Regions from separate parts of the Shewanella denitrificans OS217 genome, predicted to be linked through region 2. Evidence: predicted binding sites of a transcription regulator. Region 2 holds the regulator's gene; each other region holds the start of a gene.
The links. The regulator sigma-54, encoded in region 2, starts transcription at its own class of promoters, with help from an activator protein. The targets are predictions, from matches to a motif close to GTTGGCACGNNNNTNGNNT.

Region 1 (4,603 bases), 960 kb from region 2:
TTAACTTATTGAATGTTTTAGAATCTGTTGGATCGAATGCTGCTGGATCTAACACCTTGTCACCTGAGTTTAAATTCATCTGCATGCCAATAGAGCTTGTTTTTACCGGACTACCTGCAGTATCAGGTATTTTCACAGGTTTGGTGGTTGTTAAGCTCACTGAGGTTGAGCTACCAGTTTCATCCACTGGGAATGCTTGCAAAAAATTACCTGCCGAGTCCACCATGTAATTATTTGAATCAACTTTAAATGCACCAGCTCGTGAAAAAGATTGATCTTGAGAGGTATCGATATTGGCAGAAGTGACAAAAAAGCCACCACCACTAATCGCCAAATCTAATGCATTACTGGTAAATTGCAGGCTGCCTTGAGAGAATTGCTGCGCCACTTGGGTCGTGGTTACCCCGCCACCCACTGCTGTCTTACCATTAGAGAAAATAGAATTAGCATAAACGTCAGCAAATTCTGCTCGCGACTCTTTAAAACCGATAGTGTTAACGTTCGCAATATTATTTGCTGTTGTATTTAAGTCTTTCTGCGCGGCAGCAATGCCACTGAGTGCAATGTTAAACGACATAATTCACCTCTTACCTAATTCTGTACCACTAACGACATTTTTATAATAACCATGCGTATTATCGATTAAAACTCGCCAAACTATGCTTCTGTTACTGCTAGAACATCAGCAAGTTTAATGCCACCTAGCCCTCGTAAGTTTAATATTGCTCCTGAACTCGCGGTCCCCAGAGAAACACTGGTGACATGGGCATAAGTAGAAACGGGTAAGTCTTGTGCCTTGCCATCTACCTTTCCGCTGGCTTTAATCTGATATTCGCCGCCAGCAACGGGCAAGCCTTCAGCATCTAAGCCATCCCATGACACATCGACATTGCCACCAGCACTGCCGTCCACTTTAAAACTTTGAATTAATTGACCTTTGGAGTCTTCAATCCTGACAGTGATGTCACTGATTTTTTCTGGCGTACTGATCACACCATTAATGCTCGGGCTTTCAGAAGACAGGTAACCAGTATCTGATGGTATGAGTACTTTACGACCAACAAGACCAGAGGCTTGTAATGCCTGACTAGAGCTGGTCACACTCGTGAGATTTAAAATCTCTTCGTTAAGCTTAGTAATACCGTCTACGGTTGAGAAGGATGCCATCTGCTGGATCATCTGATCATTATCAACCGGCTTAAATGGATCCTGCATTGACAACTGTTGGCTTAACAGTGCAAAAAAGTCTTTTTGTGTCAGTGACTGATCTTTCGCCTCAGGTATGGCCGACTCAGTCGGTAAACGAATACCATCAAGGAATGGATTCCCTGTTTTGGTCGACTCTGTATTCGCGGCCGAGGCAACACTCGTTTGCGGGTTGTTGGCTATTGTCGAAGATTTCGCCGTCGCTTGTGGCAATGACTGACTTGACGGATTGACTATGCTCATAGGTTATCTCCTTGAATAAACATATTATTTACCCATCCTAAGTGTCTGCTGCAGCATGGTTTTAGTCGCATCGGCAACTTGGACATTCATTTGGTATGAACGAGATGCTGAAATCATATCAGCCATTTCTTCCATGACATTCACATTCGGTTTGTAGATGAAACCATCACCATCGGCCATAGGATGACTTGGAGAATATTCCTTGAGTAAAGGTTTATCACTTTCCACGATAGCCCTAACCTGGACACCTTTAGTGCCATTTTGTTGATCGTGAGCCTTATTAAGTTCAGCTTCAAAAATGGGGTGCCGAGCTCGATACGTCTTATCTACGCTGCTTGAAACAGAATCCGCATTGGCGATATTACTTGCCGTGGTATTCAAGCGTATGGACTGGGCCGCCATACCCGATCCTGAAACATCAAAAATATTAAATAAACTCATGATTAATCACCTCGCAGCGCTTTTCTCATGCCTGAGAATTTGCCTTCAAGAAATCCCAAAGACATTTGGTATTCCAACGCATTTTGCATAAATGAAGACTGCTCTTTTTGAATATCAACCGTGTTGCCATCGCCTGTATCAGGTTGATTCGGCACTCGGTACTTAATATGTTGTTGAGTTAAGCTGGTTAAATCAAAATGCTTTTCCGAGGTATTACTCATGGATAGGCCTTTCTGATGTGACCGTGCACTTTGCATCGCCGACGCAAAGTCGACATCTTGAGCTTTATAGTGAGGGGTATTGGCATTGGCGATATTGCTCGATAGCACTTCGGCTCGTTGTGAGCGGATCCCTAAAGAGTATTGGTGTACACCTAATGCATTTTCGAAGTTAATCGCCATAATTTTGCCTCCATCAGCTAACTAATGAAAACAAAGCAAGGCTCATGCCAACATATTAAACTTGAAGTGCCTATTATTTATGAAATGAAAAAACGCTGAATAATTCAGCGTTTTTTTGTGTTGAGTCAAGCTATAAACTGTCTAGTTTAGCTATCCTAGGTCTTCTTCTGATAATAAATACCCGGATTACAGCGCACCATATCAAACTCTTCTGTCAGACCAGCAATTGACTCAGATGCACCGAGAAACAAAATGCCCCTGGGATTTAAAGCGGCAGCAAATTGCCGCAAAATTTTTGCCTTTGCCTCTGGGGCAAAATAAATGAGCACATTACGACAAAAAATAATATCGAACTTCCCCAGTAAAGTATAACTTTCCAGCAAATTGTGACTGCGAAAATTCACCAAACGTTTCACATTATCTTTAAGCTTCATATTCCCCGTAGGCAGAGGATCAAAAAACTGACGCTTGCGTTCATCGGATAGACCTCGAGCCAAGGCCAGACCATCATATTCAGCATTTTTACAACGTTCAAGCATAGTTGGTGATAAATCTGTTGCTTGAATACTGGCACTTCCAGCTAATGCCCCCGGCTTCTTTTGCTGATATTCTAAAATTGTCATGGCTAACGAATAGGGCTCTTGTCCCGATGAACACGCTGCGGACCAAATTTTTAAAGGTCGGCCTAATTTACTGTATTCAGGTAACAGCACATTGTTGAGGAGCTCGAAAGGATACCTATCCCTAAACCATAATGTCTCATTTGTGGTCATGGCATCGATGACTTCTGCACGCAATTGTCTTTCAGAAGGCTTCATGGAATGCTTAACCACTTCAGTTAATGAAGGCAAATTATGCTTTCCCATCAAAGGCGCAAGGCGACTTCTTACTAAGTACTGCTTGTTATCGCCCAACACTATGCCGCTGTGCTGTTCCAAAAACAGTCTAAATTGATTGTATTCTGCTTCATCGAGCGTTTTGTCAGTCACATTCATTTCCTAATCATTTTGAGCCCAAAATAAACTCATAAACCACTGATTTGTGGTTAGCCACTCGCTATCAAACGCTTCTATTTAATGTAGTTCAAAATCAGATTTGTGGTTCAACATTTTCAAGTGGATGCATTACAAGCTTAAATGTTTATTCACCGCAGCAGCCAGTTCATCAGGATTAAATTTGGCAATAAAATCATTTGCCCCTACTTTTTGCACCATGGCCTGATTAAAGACCCCGCTTAAGGAAGTATGCAGCACCACTTTGATGTGCTTAAGCTTAGGGTCATCTCGGATTTCTGCCGTTAAGGTATAGCCATCCATTTCGGGCATCTCAATATCCGAAATAATTAGCGGTATTTCCTTAGAAACATCATCCATTTCCTTGGCAATGGCTTTAAGCTTCTCTAACGCTTCTCTGCCATCTTTGGCGGTATCGATTTGCAAATTAAGCGACTCTAAAGAGCGAATGATCTGCTTGCGAGCGACCGCCGAGTCATCAATCACCATGATGTGATAATTCTGTTCTTTATCTAAGGTGATTTGTTCACTGACTTCCGCACTGATGGTTGTTTTAACGGGAGATATTTCATCAAGAATTTTCTCAACGTCCAAAATTTCAACCAGTTCACCCTCGATTTCGGTTACGGCTGTCAAGTAGGAATACCGACCCGCTCCTTGAGGGGGTGGCATTATATCTGCCCAATTAGTGTTAATAATACGCTCAACTGAGCTCACTAAAAATCCTTGAATACTTCGGTTGTATTCGGAAATAATAATAAAACAATCTTTGGTGCTTGTTAATGGACGTCCACCTGTTGCCGCGCTCAAATCGATAACGGAAATAGTTGAACCTCTAATGTGCGCCACCCCTTTTACAAAAGGATTCAGCTTAGGCAATGAGGTTAAAGGTGGGCATTGTAGTACCTCTTTAACTTTAAACACGTTAATTCCAAAGCGTTGACGACCGTTTAGCTTAAACAGCAACAGCTCTAGTCTGTTCTGTCCTACCAATTGGGTGCGTTTGTTAACTGAATCAAGAATACTCGACATAACATTGCCTTGTTGTTTGTGAAAGCTATCCCCTTAAGGGCACGGTTATTGTAATTTTCGGCTGTTTACACCCATGGGCTGCTAACGCCAAATATAGCAATATTAACTTGTAGCATAGATTATGGAAGTGGATCTGTAAGCTCGCTTTTTAAGCCAGATAACCCTGAACAATCAAATATATCGGCATATAAATTGCTTGTTATCCATCAATTTATCATTATATACATGTTTACGTTAGTAAGAGTAACCAATACGTCAAGTTTATGA
Region 2 (4,603 bases):
GTAACGCCATGGAACAAATTCAAGTTGATGTTATCGAAAGGCCCGCATTTATTGCCGATGAGCTACGAAGCGCCGAGTTCGACAAGCAAGGCTTGTTAGTCAGCAAAGTCACCGCAACCCACATGGAACACTATGAGTCGACTCAGGTGACTCATTTCACTGAGCCTGTGTATTTGGTTTATCCTGAGTCGGGTAAGGCCCAATGGCAGTTACAAGCCAATAAGGGCAGATTAAACAAGCAGACTGGCAAAATGCTTTTAGAGAACAATGTAATAATTGATGCTATTAACATCGAAGAACCAGTACAATCAATCTCAACTCAGTCATTGGCATTCGACATGAATACCATGATAATGACCTCCGATGACATGCTATATGTCAAAGGGAAAGACTTTATTATTCAAGGCTTAGGCCTGTATGCTGACCTAGAAGCAGAAGAATTGACCTTACTAAGTCAGGTAGAAGGAACATATGAAGCAAAGTAACATACTCTTGATAGGCCTATTAATGGCAACTTGCCATAGCGTTCACGCTAAGCAAGGCGATTTACAACAAGAGCTTAAGGTTGAAGCCGTTAGCCAGAAAGCCGATATCAAGAACAATCAAATTATCTTCTTTGGCCCAGTTAAGGTAGTGCAAGGCAGTATCAATATTCATGCCGATGAACTGCGCGCATTTAGCACGGCTAAGAGCCCAAGCAAAGTGATGTTGGCCATAGGAAATCCTGCGACTTTTAGCCAAGAGTTAGATGATGGCAGCACAGGTACCGCTAGCGCTAAAGAGATCCGCTACGATCTTGCTTCCCGTACCTTGACGCTAACAGGCGAAGCCAAGTTAGATCAAGCCGGCAACCAAGTCACAGGTAACAGTATTCGTTACAATATCAAAGATCAGCAATTGATTGCAGAGAGTACGGGTAAGGGACAAGACAGGGTTATCACCATTATTCAGCCTGAAAATTATCAGGATAGCAATATCAAACCTAGCCTACCTGAAATCCCAGTTAAGAAGCAGGATGAGCAATGATCCAATCTAAGTTGACCGCTGAAAATCTTGCTAAGAGTTACAAGAATCGCCAGGTGGTAAAAGATGTCAGTTTATCCGTTAGCACGGGGCAAATTGTCGGTCTACTGGGCCCCAATGGTGCAGGCAAAACCACGACCTTTTATATGGTGGTGGGTTTAGTTAAGAGCGACAAGGGCCGCATTCTGATTGATGATGACGATCTCACCGGCGATCCCATGCATTTGCGTGCCCGTAAAGGCATAGGTTACTTGCCCCAAGAGGCCAGTATTTTTCGCAAGCTCACGGTCAGAGACAACATCATGGCCGTATTGCAGACCCGTAAGTCGTTATCAAACGACGAGCGTGAGGAGCAACTCGAGCATTTGTTAGAAGAATTTCACATTACCCATATTCGTGACAGCCAAGGCATGTCATTATCTGGTGGTGAACGTCGCCGGGTTGAGATAGCCCGCGCACTAGCCGCCGATCCCCAGTTTATTCTTCTGGATGAGCCTTTCGCTGGTGTTGACCCTATCTCAGTTATAGATATAAAAAAAATAATCCAACAGCTCAAGAGTCGCGGCCTTGGCGTATTGATTACCGATCATAATGTCAGGGAAACCTTGGATGTTTGCGAACGCGCTTATATCGTCAGCCACGGCAATTTGATTGCCGAAGGCACACCTGCTGAAATCTTAGATAATCAGCAGGTTCGGGCAGTGTACTTAGGCGAACAATTCAAGCTATAGTTAATTAAAATGACGTTCAGGGGCACAGATAATGCTCCACCAAGATCTGTCGCACTCATGGAATAGACACTAGGGATATGCGGTAAATGAAAGCGTCACTCCAACTTAAAATGGGTCAACATCTGACTATGACCCCTCAGCTGCAACAGGCGATTCGCCTGCTGCAACTTTCTTCATTGGAGCTACAGCAAGAAATTCAACAAGCCCTTGAGTCCAATCCCTTATTGGAACTAGAAGACGAGTTCTCACAAGAAAAACCCCCTAAAAAAGATGACATCCAAGGTGATACCGATTTCAGCGACAATAGCCAAGTCAGCGTCGAGAAAGACACCTCCTCTGTGGACACAGCAGAATCCTTAACCAAGGAATCCATGCCCGATGAGTTACCCATGGATACCACCTGGGATGAAGTCTTCACCGCAGCGCCCAATTCAGGTTCAGCCAGTGGTGGCAGTTTCGATGATATGCCCTTTCAAGGGGAAACCACCGAAGGCTTATACGAGCATCTAGAGTGGCAAAAAAATCTCACCCCCTTCTCTGAAACCGATCGGGCCATCGCCACCGCCATCATAGATGCCATCGATGAGCGCGGTTATCTCACTCAGTCCACCCAAGATATTCTCGAAGCCATGGGCAACAGCGATGTTGAACTGGATGAAGTCGAAGCCGTATTAAAACGAGTACAGCATTTCGACCCTGTGGGCATAGCCGCGAGAGACCTGCGGGAGTGTTTGTTGATCCAGTTGGCCCAATATGCCGCCGACGTGCCTCATTTAAACAATGCACGTATGCTCATCGATGAGTATTTAGACTTGATCGCAGGCCGCGATTTTAGATTGTTAATGCGTAAAACTCGCCTTAAAGAAGACGAACTCAGGGACGCCATCGCCTTAATCCAATCCTTAAATCCAAGGCCTGGGCTTATTGTGGCCCATAATGAAGATGAATACGTGATCCCTGATGTGACTGTACTCAAGAAGAATGGCCGCTGGATGGTTGAGCTCAATCCCGATTGTATGCCAAAAATCAGCGTGAATCAGCAGTATGCCGCTATGGCTCGCAGCAGCAAGAGCCAAGTCGATAGCCAATTTATTCGTGGTAATTTGCAAGAGGCCAAATGGTTTATTAAAAGCTTAGAGAGCCGTAACGATACCTTGCTCAAAGTGGCTAATTGCATAGTTCAATATCAACAAGGGTTCTTCGAGTTTGGTGAAGAAGCAATGAAACCTATGGTTCTCAATGACATAGCAGAAGCCGTTGAGATGCATGAGTCGACCATTTCTCGTGTTACCACCCAAAAATACATGCACACCCCCAAAGGCTTGTTTGAACTCAAGTACTTCTTTTCAAGCCATGTGAGTACCGATGATGGGGGTGAATGCTCATCTACCGCAATCCGCGCTTTCATTAAAAAGCTGGTTGCCGCAGAAAACCAGAAAAAGCCATTAAGCGATAGCAAAATGGCTCAACTTCTGGCGGAACAGGGGATTAATGTTGCCCGTCGTACGATAGCAAAATATCGTGAAGCAATGCTCATCCCCCCCTCAAACCAACGTAAGAGTTTATAACCTACTAGGCTATTGGAGGATGTGTAATGCAGATCAATGTAACTGGGCACCATATAGAGATAACCGAATCACTGCGCGAATACATTAGCGGCAAATTTTCTAAACTTGAACGCCACTACGATCAGATCAATAATGTCCATGTGGTGCTAAATGTTGAGAAATTACAGCAAATTGCTGAAGCAAGAATTAGCTTAAGTGGTACAGAAGTGTTCGCAACATCAGAGCATGCCGACATGTACGCTGCCATAGACATCCTGATCGATAAACTCGATCGCCAGGTCATTAAACACAAAGAGAAGTTAACAAAACACTAACAATGGAACTTTGTAGCATACTGCAGCCGGAATGCACCACCTGTGCCACACCGGGCAGTAAGAAAAAGGTACTGGAACTCATCAGCGAACTTGTCGCTGCCCAGTACCCACCCCTCTCTGCGCAAGCAGTTTTCGAAAGCCTAGTGGCCAGAGAAAAAATGGGCAGCACAGGAATTGGGAATGGCATTGCGATACCACATGGCCGTTTAGACAATATCACTCAACCAATAGGCGTATTTATCAAATGCGATGAAGCCATAGCATTCGATGCTATCGATAAGCAACCTGTTGATCTACTATTTGCCTTATTGGTACCCGAGGATCAATGTAAGCAGCATTTAAGCACCTTAGCGGCCATGGCTGAAAAACTATCGGACAAACACATTTTAAAACAGCTGCGTAAAACCCAAGATGCAGCCGAACTTTACCAGGTAATAACTCAATGAAACTTGTGATCGTATCGGGGCGTTCTGGCTCAGGAAAATCCGTCGCCCTTAGGGTATTGGAAGACCTAGGTTATTACTGCGTCGATAACCTACCACTGCCTTTAATTGGTAGCCTGCTGGCACAACTCAAGAGCAGTAATGACTTAGTGGCCATCAGTGTCGATGTGCGTAATATTGCCGAGCAGGGCAAAGTACTCGAGCAGCAACTGGCCCTACTGCCTCCTGAAACAGAAATCAGCAGTTTCTTCTTAAATTCAAGTGACAAAGTATTACTTAAACGCTTCAGCGAAACCCGCAGACTGCACCCACTATCGAGAAGCCAGATGTCGCTGCAAGAGGCGATTAAACTCGAGGGCCGCCTACTTGAGCCTATCGCCAAGATGGTCGATCACCACATAGACACCTCTTTACTCAATGTGTATGAATTAAGCGATCAAGTCAGGCAAATTTTACTGGGCAGCGTCGATAAGGAACTGGTGATCAACATAGAATCCTTCGGTTTTAAACATGGCATGCCCACC
Region 3 (4,603 bases), 960 kb from region 2:
ATACCTGAAGTTGATCAAAAAAAGGTAGCTGAAATCAAATTAGCGATTTCAGAAGGTCGTTATACTGTTGACCCAGAAAAATTGGCAGCCAATATTGCCAGTTTTGAGGCCGAGCTCAGTGAGCTGGGGCTTGATGTCGAGTAAGATTAGTCATGCTTAAGCACATTAGATTAGCTGTTTTGCTTAAGTTCGGATGCTAATTGTTACTCTTATTACCTTACTTTTCAAAGTGACACATATTGAGTAACCTATGACTGAACTTCTCAAACTGCTAGCTTATCAGCTTGGTATTCTTGCTAAGTTAAAAACACTGATAGCCGAGGAAACTCAAGCATTGCACCAACGTGATGCCGATTTACTCATGAACTTGGCGAAAGATAAACTTCAGTGTTTAAACGAATTGCAGATGAATGACACTAAACTGGCAAACCACTCAGAAAATAAATTACTAAGCACTGAAGCAAGCCTAATAGAAAAAGTGGCTCAAACTAAAGCATTACTCAAAGAGTGCCAAGATAATAACAAGCAAAATGCCAGCCTAATTGAGCTCAATATTGCCAGCCTAAATCGTTTCTCTCAAGCGCTACAAGTCAGTCGTAATGCAACAAGCCTAACTTATAATGATAAAGGCAAGACTTCCACTATTTCCAGTCTCGGCGATGGGTACAAAGCTTAACGGTTACTTTGAACCAATAAATAATAAAAAAGCCGCATCAGCGGCTTTTTTATTTATCAATTGTTGTAGACCTAAAAGTAGGTAACATCTTTCACTTTTTTAGGGCGATTTTGCTGTTCGTATAACGCCCAAACAAGAGAGAAGTCTAGCTCCAATTCAGTGACGTAATGCTCGCCAGACGGATAACTTTTCACCACCTTAGCACCACGGATTAATCCAGAGACATTGGCCTTTACATTATCATCTGTTAGCAACCAATCACTCACACTTGAGTTCGCGGTGATCTTTTGACCGTACACTTGCTCAGCTAATTCACGATATGCCACGACTTTAGATGCTTGCATTGCCATTAGCACTCTGTGAGCTTGACTATCTGAGGGCTGAGTTGCCAGTGGCGCATAGCCAATGGCAGTCAATTTAGGAAAGTTTGATGGGGCTTCAGTTTCCCATTGAACATACCTGTCACCAGAAGAACAAGCGGATAATAAAACGCAGACAAGCAAAATAGTTAATCTCATGGTTATTTCCTCACCCCTAAGCTTTCTTTACCTTCTGTTTCATGACGATAGAGCACGCCATCGCGGGAGATAATTTTATTCGATGGCACCAAATACCCAGACAGTGTCACATTCGACGCAAAAGATTGCGCCGCTGAAACGACGCGATTATTACTCACATCCACAACTCTGGCATTCACCACTAATCCTTCTGGCGTAAAACTCATGCTCGATACCACCACATGTGACACTGGTAAGTCTGAAGGTAGGTGTTGCCAGTCCCGGCTCAATATAAATTCTCCTTGCTGAGTGGATCTTAGTGATTCAGCCACATTCATATCCACCAGGTTAAATTCATGGGCATGAAATGCTGCAATCATGCCTTGCTGTAATTGCAATCCAAGATCATTAGTATTATCGAAACTATTAAGCATCACAGGTGTAGTCACAAGTAGGGGCTGATCCGCTCTGAGCGCATCATTATGTACCACAAGCTCATTCACTAACTTCTCAGCAAGCACATTGACTTGCCCCTTAGGTGACAACCCAGCTTCATTGATGTCATAGGAAAGCTTCAATTTGGCAACCGGCTCTGTATTGTTTGGATTCACAACATGGCCCTGATTGTTAAATGAGAGATCTGCCGGTTGGCGCGCGCAGGCTCCTAAAAACAAGATGATGGTTACCACGGTAAATTTTTGCATTAGCAAATTCCTTTGGATGACACGAGTATTCATTGCCCTGCCCTTTATCTCAGTGACATTGAGTCAAACGGCAAAATTTAGACATATGCCTAAAAACTAATTTTAACAAGCAATTTTCAAGCCAAAATAACTTGTTGGCTAGAAAAAACAATCTAACTCAACCCAGTAACAGAACCTAATACTTAGGGTCATTGAATATGAACTCTAATCTAGCTTACATCTGGATTAAGCTATCTGATATCGGCTCTTGCTATAGTTAGCCTAGAATGTGAGTGTTAACTTCTATGATATTGACTCTTTATCGGCTCAAGTAGGCCGATCTTTATGGATAAGATGAGTGAAGCCGTTAGCCTCTAACGTGAACAGGGAAAATATTTTTTTGGCGTAAAAATTGCTTGTAAGATACTTAAGCTGCATTAAGAGTCACTATTTCGTCATAATGCTTAGCGCTAAAACTGAACGGCTAGTCTGCTATTCATTTTACATTTAAGTGCCTAAAGTATTCATGATGCAATATTTATGCAGCAAGCATACACAGCAGCAATACACATTAATGGTCATGCACGAGGCTTCAACATGAAAGCACAGGAATTCAACTTTTCTCAACGCAAACTTAAGCCACTTAAGCGTCATATTACTCTTGCCTTAGTCAGCCTTTGTAGTTTGATATTTATCACTCAAGCTTATAGCGAGCAAATTGAGGTCACTGGCAAAGCCCGTATTGTAAATGATGATTTTGACAAGGCTCGGGAAGATGCCATAAGTCAGGCCTTAAATTACGCTAGCTTAAAAGCAGGGGTTAATTTCAACAGCGAGCAAAAAATAGAACAAGGCAGATTGACTCAGGATTCTTTCTCTATGCAAAGAATGGGCGTAGCCGATAACATCGTCTTGGTCAGTGAGTCAGTCAGAAATAATATTCTTACTGTAGTGCTAGCCCTTGAGCTTTCAGATCAAGAAACCAATGCCCAGTGTCAAAAGCAAACCTTAAAAGCCGCCATCATCTTGCCACAGGCATTAATCGCCGACAGATCTCAACTTAGGTATGGTCAGCTCGCGAAATTTGAGCAAGCTGTATCTCAAAAATTAGGCAATGTTATCAATGCTCAATCAAATTATAGCTTTATGCGAATTCACGCCAATGAGAAACTCGACCAAGCTAATACTTTATCGAATTTTAAAGGCTACCGGATCCCGACATGGTTGGGTGAAATCACCGACAGTCAGTACTTACTCCAACCTGAGATTTTAGATATTTCATTGCAAGAAGGCCGTAGTTCCTATTTAGGCTTTGTGTCTGAACCCGCCATTAGGCAATTCAGCTTTAAACTTACCTTGTACCATGGGATCAGTGGCGAAATCGTCTGGAGTAAATCCTTTTCAGACACTGCTCCGTGGGAATTTGAGCTTCAGGAAACGGTTTCCCCTAGTAGTCAGCATTTCTGGGATTCCGCTTATGGACAAAGCATGATCCAACTTTTTCAAGAAAGTAGCCTGTCACTGGATGAGGAGCTAAGTTGCCGCCCGCTACTGGGGCAGATCATCGCTCGCCAAGGAGAAAGGATTATTATTAACCTTGGCCGCAAAAATGGTGTGCAAACCGGTGATAAATTTCAAATTATCCTGCAGCAGAACATCCCTGACAGGCTCAACAACATGAGAACCATAGCAACCCAGAGCCAAACCAGTATCACTATTGATCAAGTGTCGGAAGACACAGCCACTGCGGCCATAGTTGGCATGGGCGCTGCTGATAATATTCAGCTACAAGATATTGCCCTTAAACTATAGCCTTACGCTGGCCATAATCTAAGGCGCTAATCATTAGCCCTGAGCAAATGCGCCTTCACAATAGCCATGTTCACAGTAATGTGTATGCATGGCTAGTTTGATAACTATTAAACAACAAAAATCTCAGATAAGCTGTCAATCGAGATATCAAAACCACATTGAGCTTAAGTTTTAATCAGTTATCACTTTTTTTGCTTAAAGCTCGTATCTTTTTGCTGATATTTTTATATAATGGCCTCCAAAGTCCCAGTGGCACAGCTGGATAGCGCAATCCCCTCCTAAGGGATAGGTCGCAGGTTCGAATCCTGCCTGGGACACCATTCTTACTAAATTAAAATACCCTAAGCTATTATCGAATATAAAACGGGACATTACATTCGATAATAAGCACTGCCGCAGCACTTGAATTTAAATCAGAAATATTCAGTTCATGTAGATTTTTCAAGCAAATGTAAACATCTTACTTCTCTTTGTGAAATCAAACCAATCATCTATATTATTCTATAATCATTATCTAACATCTTAGCTGAACAAGTATTGAATTGGAAAAACCTAGAGTGTGCGATGTTAAGCAATTAAGATGGCTAATTGTTACTTAACTTCTCCTCTGGATAATAAATACATATCAAATAGTTCTTTGCACCGCTAACTGAGTTATTCTTGTTGTCAGCGCAAAGTTTAAGTTTGAATGTAAATATTTGGATTTTTTACTATTTTAATGATATTTATTCATATTTTCATCCGAGTTTAGGTTGTTTACGCCGATAAAGGCGTAGCTCTGAGTGAAATCCATCTATGGTTTGATAGCCAAAAGGCAGCACATTGGTTGCCAGCAACTCATAATCAGGTAAGAACTTATCATAGTCATCTGATTTTATTGCTTTTTTAACACCGACCTGTGAATCATCGTGCGCAAGCTGCTTTCCTTCCCTCAA

Region 1: flgB (flagellar basal body rod protein FlgB) is a predicted target of sigma-54. The motif match lies at 2,325-2,343, and genes of this name have one in related genera.
Region 3: SDEN_RS06755 (FlgO family outer membrane protein) is a predicted target of sigma-54. The motif match lies at 1,985-2,003, and genes of this name have one in related genera.

The regions. Positions count from the first base shown of each region.
Region 1 is NC_007954.1:1,521,362-1,525,964, reverse strand. Features, by position in the region: gene flgE (flagellar hook protein FlgE) at 1-577, opposite strand, end outside; gene flgD (flagellar hook assembly protein FlgD) at 658-1,449, opposite strand; gene flgC (flagellar basal body rod protein FlgC) at 1,474-1,890, opposite strand; gene flgB (flagellar basal body rod protein FlgB) at 1,893-2,291, opposite strand; gene SDEN_RS06785 (CheR family methyltransferase) at 2,447-3,286, opposite strand; gene SDEN_RS06780 (chemotaxis protein CheV) at 3,416-4,336, opposite strand.
Region 2 is NC_007954.1:559,406-564,008, reverse strand. Features, by position in the region: gene lptC (LPS export ABC transporter periplasmic protein LptC) at 1-485, shown strand, start outside; gene lptA (lipopolysaccharide transport periplasmic protein LptA) at 472-1,026, shown strand; gene lptB (LPS export ABC transporter ATP-binding protein) at 1,023-1,754, shown strand; gene SDEN_RS02575 (RNA polymerase factor sigma-54) at 1,841-3,322, shown strand; gene hpf (ribosome hibernation promoting factor) at 3,349-3,636, shown strand; gene ptsN (PTS IIA-like nitrogen regulatory protein PtsN) at 3,639-4,082, shown strand; gene rapZ (RNase adapter RapZ) at 4,079-4,603, shown strand, end outside.
Region 3 is NC_007954.1:1,515,711-1,520,313, reverse strand. Features, by position in the region: gene flgM (flagellar biosynthesis anti-sigma factor FlgM) at 1-144, shown strand, start outside; gene SDEN_RS06765 (flagella synthesis protein FlgN) at 251-676, shown strand; gene SDEN_RS06760 (LPP20 family lipoprotein) at 748-1,194, opposite strand; gene SDEN_RS06755 (FlgO family outer membrane protein) at 1,197-1,877, opposite strand; gene SDEN_RS06750 (flagellar assembly protein FlgT) at 2,454-3,668, shown strand; tRNA gene SDEN_RS06745 (tRNA-Arg) at 3,912-3,988, shown strand; gene SDEN_RS06740 (putative sugar O-methyltransferase) at 4,406-4,603, opposite strand, start outside.